DNA from 4 places in the Streptomyces sp. NPDC001933 genome. Region 1 is predicted to be linked to each of the others. Evidence: riboswitches for the same ligand, from Rfam matches in the RefSeq annotation. Region 1 holds a riboswitch; each other region holds the start of a gene.
The links. A riboswitch is a leader RNA that binds a small molecule or an ion and turns the genes downstream of it on or off. The one in region 1 is predicted to bind cyclic di-AMP.

Region 2: another riboswitch for cyclic di-AMP. It lies ahead of ACFYY7_RS12485 (transglycosylase SLT domain-containing protein); the one in region 1 lies ahead of ACFYY7_RS07390 (M23 family metallopeptidase).
Region 3: another riboswitch for cyclic di-AMP. It lies ahead of ACFYY7_RS20965 (C40 family peptidase); the one in region 1 lies ahead of ACFYY7_RS07390 (M23 family metallopeptidase).
Region 4: another riboswitch for cyclic di-AMP. It lies ahead of ACFYY7_RS31995 (NlpC/P60 family protein); the one in region 1 lies ahead of ACFYY7_RS07390 (M23 family metallopeptidase).

What each region holds. Positions count from the first base shown of each region.
Region 1 is NZ_JBIASS010000002.1:614,010-616,200, forward strand. Features, by position in the region: gene ACFYY7_RS07390 (M23 family metallopeptidase) at 124-945, opposite strand; cyclic di-AMP (ydaO/yuaA leader) riboswitch at 959-1,124, opposite strand; gene ACFYY7_RS07395 (M16 family metallopeptidase) at 1,397-2,191, opposite strand, start outside.
Region 2 is NZ_JBIASS010000004.1:312,988-315,178, reverse strand. Features, by position in the region: gene ACFYY7_RS12490 (FAD-dependent monooxygenase) at 1-402, shown strand, start outside; gene ACFYY7_RS12485 (transglycosylase SLT domain-containing protein) at 448-942, opposite strand; cyclic di-AMP (ydaO/yuaA leader) riboswitch at 947-1,132, opposite strand; gene ACFYY7_RS12480 (ABC-F family ATP-binding cassette domain-containing protein) at 1,663-2,191, shown strand, end outside.
Region 3 is NZ_JBIASS010000008.1:97,911-100,101, forward strand. Features, by position in the region: gene ACFYY7_RS20955 (LysR family transcriptional regulator) at 1-224, opposite strand, end outside; gene ACFYY7_RS20960 (LysE family translocator) at 297-929, shown strand; gene ACFYY7_RS20965 (C40 family peptidase) at 975-1,448, opposite strand; cyclic di-AMP (ydaO/yuaA leader) riboswitch at 1,452-1,624, opposite strand; gene ACFYY7_RS20970 (hypothetical protein) at 2,027-2,191, opposite strand, start outside.
Region 4 is NZ_JBIASS010000016.1:84,824-87,014, reverse strand. Features, by position in the region: gene pcrA (DNA helicase PcrA) at 1-789, opposite strand, end outside; cyclic di-AMP (ydaO/yuaA leader) riboswitch at 1,049-1,214, shown strand; gene ACFYY7_RS31995 (NlpC/P60 family protein) at 1,222-2,191, shown strand, end outside.

The DNA.
Region 1 (2,191 bases):
TGAATATCTTTTGGCCACGGGGTGGCCGGGCGGGCAGTCGTCCCACGCTGGCGGGCGGCGGGAATGCCGAAGGCCCCGGCATGCTGCAGGGGCCTTCGGGCGAGGTGGTGCGGTGGGCGTCGGTCAGACGTCGACGCCGTGGGCGCGCAGGTACGCGACCGGGTCCATGTCGGAGCCGTACGACGGGGTCGTCCGGGCCTCGAAGTGGAGGTGCGGCCCGGTGGAGTTGCCGGTCGAGCCGGAGAGGCCGATCTGCTGGCCCGCGCCGACGCTCTGGCCGACGGAGACGCCGATCGAGGAGAGGTGGCCGTACTGCGTGTACGTGCCGTCCGTCATCCGGAGCACGATGTTGTTGCCGTACGCACCGCCCCAGCCGGCCTCGACGACGGTGCCGGCGCCGACGGCGACGACGGAGCTGCCGGAGGCGGCGTGGAAGTCGATGCCGGAGTGGCTGCCGGAGGACCAGAGCGAGCCGCTGGACTTGTAGCCGGTGCTGACGTACGAGCCGGCGACCGGAAGCCGGAAGGCGCCCAGGCGGGTGCGCTCGGCGGACCGGGCGGCGCGGGCCTTCTCGGCGCGGGCCTCGGCGGCGCGCTTCGCTTCGGCCCTGGCCTTCGCCTCGGCCTCGGCCTTTGCCTCGGCCTTCTTCTTGGCCTCGGCCTTGCGGTGGGCCTCGGCCTTCGCCTTCGCCGCGGCGTCGGCCTGGTGCTGCTGGGCGTCGGCCTGGGCGTCGATCCGGTCGGCGAGGGTCTTGTCGATGGCGATGACCTGGCCGAGGCCGGTCTCGCTCGTGGAGGGGGCGTCGGAGTCCGCTGCGAAGGCGGGAGCGGCCAGGCCGCCGATGACGCCGGTGGTGGCCAGAGCCGCGACGCCGACGACCTTCGCGCTGCGGCGCGTCAGTCGGCTCGGGGCACGGTGCTTCCCGGTGGCACGGGTGAACGCCATGGAGTGGCTGGTCCTTTCCTTCCTTCTCGCCTACCGGGTTAGCTGACGGGTTCGGAGCAGGAAGGTCTCCTACGGATGCCCCGGCCCGTCCGGGCTCAGGCATCCGATTCACCCCAGGGACTTCGTGGGTCCCCGGCTCCCCAGGCTCGCGCCTGACGGGGACTCGGCGATGACTGTCCGGTACGTCGCGGATGCGGCATACGAGTGACGGACAGTCCAGCCGACGCTAAGCGGGGTCACTTTCATTCACCAAACGGACAGGCCGTTTTGTAGCGCATCCCACAGGGCAGACAGGCAACCTCCCCCTCAGAACAGACAAAAAGGAAGACCCCGGCGAGATCGCGCTCGCAAGAGCCTTCCTTCTGTCCCGATATCTGGCGATATGCCGAGAGTGGAGACGGGCGGGGCAGGGATGATGACCGGCCCCGCCCGGCGTCCGCCGGGCCACTCGTCAGCCGGTGACCACCGACACCTCTCCGATACCCAGCGCACGGACGGGCTCCTCGATCCGTGCCGCGTCGCCGACGAGGATCGTGACCAGCCGGTCACCCGGGAAGGCGTTGACGACCGCCGCGGTCGCCTCGACCGTGCCGGTCTCCGCGAGCCGGGCGTACAGCTGCGCCTGGTAGTCGTCGGGGAGGTGCTGCTCGACCTGGTCGGCGAGGGTGCCCGCGACTGAGGCCGCCGTCTCGAACTTCAGGGGCGCCACACCCACGAGGTTCTGCACGGCCGTCTCGCGTTCCTCGTCGGTCAGCCCCTCGGCCGCCAGGGTCCGCAGCACGGTCCACAGGTCCTTGAGCGCCGGTTCGGTGGACTCCGTGTCCACCGAACCGCTGATGGCGAGCATCGCGGCGCCGGTCGCCCCCGAGGCGGTGTCCGGGGCCGACGACCTCAGCACCTGAGCGAAGGCCCTTACGCCGTACGTGTAGCCCTTCTCCTCGCGCAGCACCCGGTCGAGACGGGAGGTGAGGGTGCCGCCAAGGCAGTACGTGCCGAGCACCTGGGCCGGCCACACGCTGTCGTGCCGGTCGGCGCCGATCCGGCCGATCAGCAGCTGCGTCTGCACCGCGCCCGGACGGTCGACGATCACCACCCGCCCGGTGTCGTCGGCGGTGATCGGCGGCGCGGGGCGCGGGGCCGCGGTGTCTCCCGACCAGTCGCCGAGGGTGTCGGCGAGCAGGGCGTCCAGGTCGATGCCGGTGAGGTCACCGACGACCACGGCGGTCGCCGTGGACGGCCGGATGTG
Region 2 (2,191 bases), on a different contig from region 1:
ACCCGGCCCGATGCCGTCCTGCACCATGACGTCCACGAGCTGGTCGTCCCGCTTCCCTCCTACGTGGTGGGCCGGGTGGCACTGCTCGGTGATGCCGCGCACGCCATGACCCCGAATCTCGGCCAGGGGGCCTGCCAGGCACTGGAGGACGCGGCAACACTGGCCGCCGCGCTGTCCGGCGAAGCGACCGTCGAGTCGGCGCTCGGCCGCTACGACGCGGAGCGCCGGCCCCGCAGCCAGTCGGTCGCGCGGGCCGCGCGGCAGGCCGGCCGGATGGGCCAGCAGCTGTCCCACCCGGCGGCCGTCGCGCTGCGCAACGCGGCGTTGCGTCTCGCACCGTCCCGTGTCACGGTCCGCACGATCCTCCGCCACGCCGACTGGACACCCCCGAGGCTGGGCTGACCTCGGGACGGAGCACCCGGCCGTGCGGCGGCGGTGTCGCGTACGTCAGTAGGCCCCGAAGACGTTGTCGATGGAGCCGTACCTGGCGGCCGCGTAATTGCACGCTGCCGTGATGTTGGCGACCGGGTCGTAGCTGTCCATCGAGGTCCCGGGCACGTGGTAGGCCCGGAACGTCGGATCGATGATCTGGAGGAGACCCTTGGACGGCGTCCCGGCGGCGGCGTTCGAGTCCCAGTTGTTGATGGCCCGGGGGTTGCCGGACGACTCGCGCATGATGTTGCGGTGGATGCTGTCGTAGCTGCCCGGGATGTTGTGCTCGGCCATGACGGCCAGCGACTCCTTGATCCAGCCGTCCAGATCGTTGGTGTACGTCGCGGACTGCGCAGCCGGTGCGGTGGCGGCGAACTGCGCCGGAGCCGCCGAGGCTGTGTGGGCACCGAGCAGCGGCAGCAGGAGGGCGGCGGCGCCGGTGCCCACGGCGATGAAACCGCGGGTCAGCGGGGTGGACTTGCGACGACGGTACGTACCCGTTGCGGACATGGTGGATTCCTCTCCGTCGCCTGCGAGGTGAGCTGTCGGGTTCAGGCTGGAGATGCCTGGCCGCACACGATCGCGGCTTCACCCCGAGCCGTTCCGGATTCCGGACCGGCGGCTTACCTGGGTTCCCCGCTCCTGCCGTACATGGGTGGTCGGATGGCCGGACGGCGGCAGGATTCGGCGTTCCGTCCGGATTGACGGTGACCGTAGGCGAGAAAAGCCGAACGGGACAAGACCCCAATTTCCGAATGCAATTCACCCACAAGATCGATTAACGGGAATTTCGGTAATCCACCTCACACCGCAGGACCCACTCCCCTTGCGCGGAAAGGGAACCGGTTCACGGGACGCGGCATCCCGCGGGCTGAACGTGACTCGCGCCACGAATTCACAAAAGCGGGCATTTCACCCAGCGACCGCCAAGGCCCGGTGACATTGCCTTTCCGCCCCCTGGTCGTTACAGTTTCGATGTCCTGTTGTCTCCGATTGAGGTGGACGTTGCGCATCTGAGGTTCGCGAACATCACGCCGTACGGCTTTGCCCGTACGCCCGTCACGCAGTAGCAGTGCTGCGCACTGCCCGTGACCCCGCGTGGATGCGACCTCGGTGCATGAGCCGTCCCTCGATCTTCAGGACCGCCGTATCTCCTTCCGCTGCCCGGTCGCCGCGTGGTGCTCGCATACGAAGCCCCCTTCACTGCGCTTGCGAATGCGAGGAACACCCATGGCGACACCCACCACCCCCCACGCCTCCCTCACCTGCTCGGCCCTGACCTTCCGGTGGCCGGACGGCACCACCGTCCTCGACGGGCTCTCGCTCAGCATCGGCCGGGGGCGCGTCGGGCTCGTCGGCACCAACGGTGCGGGCAAGTCCACCCTGCTACGACTGCTCGCCGGTCAACTGCGCCCGTCCCAGGGGTCGGTGACCGTCGGCGGCAGTCTCGCCCACCTTCCGCAGAACATCACCCTCGACACCACACTTCGGGTGGACCGGGCCCTGGGCATCGCCGAGCAGCGCAATGCGCTGCGCGCCATCGAGGCCGGGAATGTCGACGAGAAACACTTCGAGACGATCGGCGACGACTGGGACGTCGAGGAACGGGCCCTGGCGACACTGGGATCGCTCGGCCTCGGCGACATCGAACTCGACCGCACCTTGGGGCAGTTGTCCGGAGGGGAGACCGTTCTGCTCCGGCTGGCCGCGCTGCTGCTGGAACGCCCCGACGTCCTGCTCCTGGACGAGCCCACCAACA
Region 3 (2,191 bases), on a different contig from region 1:
TCGTCGAGGACGCGCCTGGCGCGTCCGGCCAGCAGTTCGCCCGCGGCCGTGAGCCGGGCGCCTCGGTGGTGACGTACCAGCAGTGCGGCGCCCGCCTCCCGCTCCAGCTTGGCGAGCTGCTGGGAGAGGGCCGGCGCGGTGTAGCCCAGACGTGCGGCGGCCCGGGTGATCGATCCGGCCTCCGCGACCGCCACCAGCGCCGCCAGCCGTGTCGGGTCGTACATTAAGCGTTCCTTTTGGCAGACCCAGAAGATTGCAAGTACACGCTAATGGCTCTGCCGGGTCAGGGTGGACCCATGGACGCACAACTGATCGCCTTCGTCGGGGTCGCCGCAGGAATGGTCGCGCTGCCGGGCGCGGACTTCACCGTCGTCGTACGCAACGCGCTCGCCTCCCGGAGCGCGGGGGTGGCCAGCGCGCTGGGCGTGGCCGGCGGCCTGCTGGTGCACACCGCCCTGGCTGTCGCCGGGCTCGCCGCGGTGCTCGTGGCGGTGCCCGCCCTGTTGCGTACCGTCCAGCTGCTCGGCGGGGTCTATGTCCTGTACCTCGGCATCAGCGCCCTGCGTGCGGCCCGGCGCCGCGCCCCGGACGGGGACGGTCCCGAGGACCGGCCCGCGGACCGGGGACGCGTGCGCGCGCTGCGGCAGGGCTTCCTGACCAATGCGCTCAATCCCAAGGCGCCGGTGCTCTTCCTGAGCCTGCTGCCCCAGTTCGTCCCCGACGGGCAGCCGCCGCTGCCCAGGACCCTGCTGCTCGCGGCGATCGTCGTCGCGATGGCGCTGGTCTGGTTCCCGGCCGTGGCGCTGCTCGTGGACCGGCTGGGGCGGTGGCTGCGCCGGCCGCGTACCGCGCGCGCCATCGAGGGCGGCAGCGGCGCGGCGCTCACCGCGCTGGGGCTGGTGCTGGTGACCGGCCCGCTGCCGCACTGAGCGCGGGAGGAGCCGGCGGCCCCGGCCCGGCGGCCGGGCCCCTCCTCAGCGGACCCGGCCGTAGTAGACGCTCTTGGTCCAGATCTTCTCCAGCCGCACCACGGAGCCGGTCCTCGGTGAGTGCCAGATCTTGCCCTTACCGGCGTAGATCCCCACGTGGTAGATGCTGCGGCCGTAGTGGAAGAAGACCAGATCGCCGCGTTTGCGGTGCGAGGCCGAGATGTGCCGCGTCCGGTTGTACTGCTGCTGGGCGGTGCGGGGGAGCTTCTTGCCTGCCTTCTTGAACGAGTAGAGCGTCAGCCCCGAGCAGTCGAAGCGGTTGGGCCCGGTGGCCCCCCAACCGTAGGGCGCCCCCTTCTTCGATGCCGCGATCTTGAGCGCCTTCATCGACAGTGTCGCCGCCTGGGCCTCCGTCGCGGCGCCCGGGGCGAACATGGTGCCGCCGACGGCGGCGAGTGTGAGAACCGAGGCCGTACCGGCCCGGACAAGCAGAGACGGGACATGAACCTGCGCAGTCATGCGCAACCCTTCGTCAGCCGCCTGTGAAGGATGACCTGTCGGGTTCGGGCTGGCGAAGTTGCCCGGCCGCGTTCGGCGGCTTCACCCCGAGGGTCGACCGGTGTTCAGGCCGACCCGTTGTGCTCGGGTCCTCCACTCCTGCCGATCCACTTCTGTCGACCAGGCATCCGGACGGCGGCAGGACTCGGCGTCCGCCCGGACCGCCCCGCCGCGGTGGCGGGGGCTTGTCGTCCCAGGGATCTTGACTCACCGGCTGCCGGATTTCCGAGCTGAAACAGGGATATGTGAGGCTCCTCACGACTGATCCGTTCGGGTGGACATAGTGATTTTTTGACGACCCGTCGGTGATCCGGAAGGGGTTCGTACCAGGCACGGAAGGCTGGATTCCGCTCACTGTCCACGTGTGAAACGCAAATTGAGTGGTCCCTCGGGAGGGGGACTTCCTACGCCGAACGAGCGAGGATTTTCGGTGAGACCGTCGGGCGTGTCGAGTACGGGAGTTGGGTGAAGGGCCGCCGGACGGCGAGGCAGGGGGAGTTGGGCGGGCCCCGCCGTCGGCACGCGGGCGTGGGATTCGGTCAACTGCCCTGAGCAGGGGGTACGGTGACGCGTCCGGACCGCCGTTCCCCGTCCAGCACGCGCAGCGCACGGGCGAGCGTGGCGGCGTGGATGCGTGCCTCGCCGCGCTCGTGCATCAATGCGAGGGCGTCCCGCAGCGCCCGTGACCGCGCCACGAGTGCCTG
Region 4 (2,191 bases), on a different contig from region 1:
CGCCTGGAGCAGGTGGACCGTCGTCATGATGATGTCGTCGAAGTCGAGCGCGTTGGCCTCGCGCAGCCGGGACTGGTACATCGCGTAGGCCTGGGCGAGGGTCTTCTCGAAGCCGTCCGCGGCCTGGCCGGCGAAGGTCTCCTCGTCGATCAGCTCGTTCTTCAGGTTGGAGACCTTGGCCGTGAACGACTTCGGCGGGAAGCGCTTCGGATCCAGGTCGAGATCGCGGCAGACCAGGGCCATCAGCCGCTTGGAGTCGGCGGCGTCGTAGATCGAGAACGACGACGTGAAGCCGAGCCGCTTCGACTCGCGGCGCAGGATGCGTACGCACGCGCTGTGGAAGGTCATGACCCACATCGCGTTGGCGCGCGGTCCGACGAGCTGCTCGACGCGCTCCTTCATCTCGCCGGCGGCCTTGTTGGTGAAGGTGATCGCCAGGATCTGGCCGGGGTGCACCCCGCGCTCCGCGAGGAGGTGGGCGATCCGGTGGGTCAGCACCCGGGTCTTGCCCGAGCCGGCCCCGGCGACGATGAGCAGCGGGGAGCCCGCGTGGACGACGGCGGCGCGCTGCTCGGTGTTCAGCCCGTCGAGGAGCGCCGCCGAGTCGATGACGGGGCGGTGCGCGCCGTCGCGGTAGTAGGCGTCCCTGGGCGGCGGGGGCCCGTCGAACACGCCCGAGAAGAGGTCCTCCGGCACCGCTTCGGGTGCGGAGTCCTCGGGGGGCGGCGGGGGCTCTTCCTCCGAGTGCTGGAGGCCGGCCAGGAAGCTGTCGTCAAAGAGGCTGCTCATCGCTTGTCGAGTCTAGGCCGCCGCACCGACACCCGGAGGCCGCATGACCAACCGCACACGGCACGGCGGACACGCGGCGGACACACAGCGGGACCGATCACCCACTCCACGTGAGGAATTCCGGGCCCCGGCCGTCCGTCGCGGCAAGGTCACGAAAATGTATCGGGCATATCGAACATCAACCTTCCCAGCAGCACCATGGGTTGGCTAGCGTGCTCGACCGGGCGGCCCGTACCCCCTTGAGGCGAACCACGCCGAGCGGGCGCCTCCGCCGAATCCGGGCTGCCCCCACGGGAGTTCGGAACCGGGGACCCATACGCAGTACCGGGGTGAATCGGTCCATATCCCCCACTCGGACCGTAGGGCAGCCTTCCGTTCCGCCCGAACCCGACAGCTAACCCGGTAGGCGGTCCACGGAAGGAGATGCCGGCCTTGGCATCCCATCGCAAGCCGCGCACCCGGGTGCGCACCACCGCACCGGCCATCGGTCTCACCACGGCGGCCCTGGCGTCCGTGACCCTGCTCTCCACGCAGAGCGCGGTCGCCGCGCCCGACCCGAAGCCCAGCGTCGAGGACGTCCAGAAGAAGGTCGACGACCTCTACCGGCAGGCGGGCACCGCGACCCAGCGGTACAACCAGGCGAAGGAAGCCTCCGCCGCCCAGCGCGCCAAGGTCGACGCCCTGCTGGACGACGTCGCGAAGCGCGCCGACAAGCTCAACGACGCCCGCAGGACGCTCGGCACCTACGCGGCCGCGCAGTACCGCAACGGTTCCATAGCGCCGAGCGCCACGTTCTTCCTGGCCGACGACCCGCAGTCGTACTTCGACCAGAGCCAGCTGATGGACCGGATGACCAGCCGGCAGCAGAAAGCGATCACGGATTTCCGTACGCAGCAGGCCAAGGCGGCCAAGAAGCGCGCCGAGGCGGTACGGAGCCTGGAGACGCTGACGACGACGCAGGCCACGCTGCGCACCAGCAAGCAGGACGTCCAGACGAAGCTGGGCGAGGCACGCACGCTGCTGTCGAAGCTCACCGCCGAGGAGAAGGCGCGGCTCGCGGAGATCGAGCGCAAGAAGGAGGCGGAGGCGAAGCGCAAGGCCCAGGAGCTGGCGAAGCAGCAGTCCGCCGCGAAGGCCGAGGCGGACCGCAAGGCCGAGGAGGCCGCGAAGGAGCCGGGGAGCGGCAGCGGCGCGGGAACGGGCACCGGCTCGGACAGCGGCGCCACCACCAAGGCGGAGCAGGTCCTCGCCTTCGCCAGGGCCCAGATCGGCAAGCCGTACGTCTGGGGCGCGACGGGCCCGGCGTCGTACGACTGCTCCGGGCTCACCCAGGCCGCGTGGAAGGCGGCGGGGGTCGACATCCCGCGCACCACCTGGGACCAGGTCGAGATCGGCACCCGGG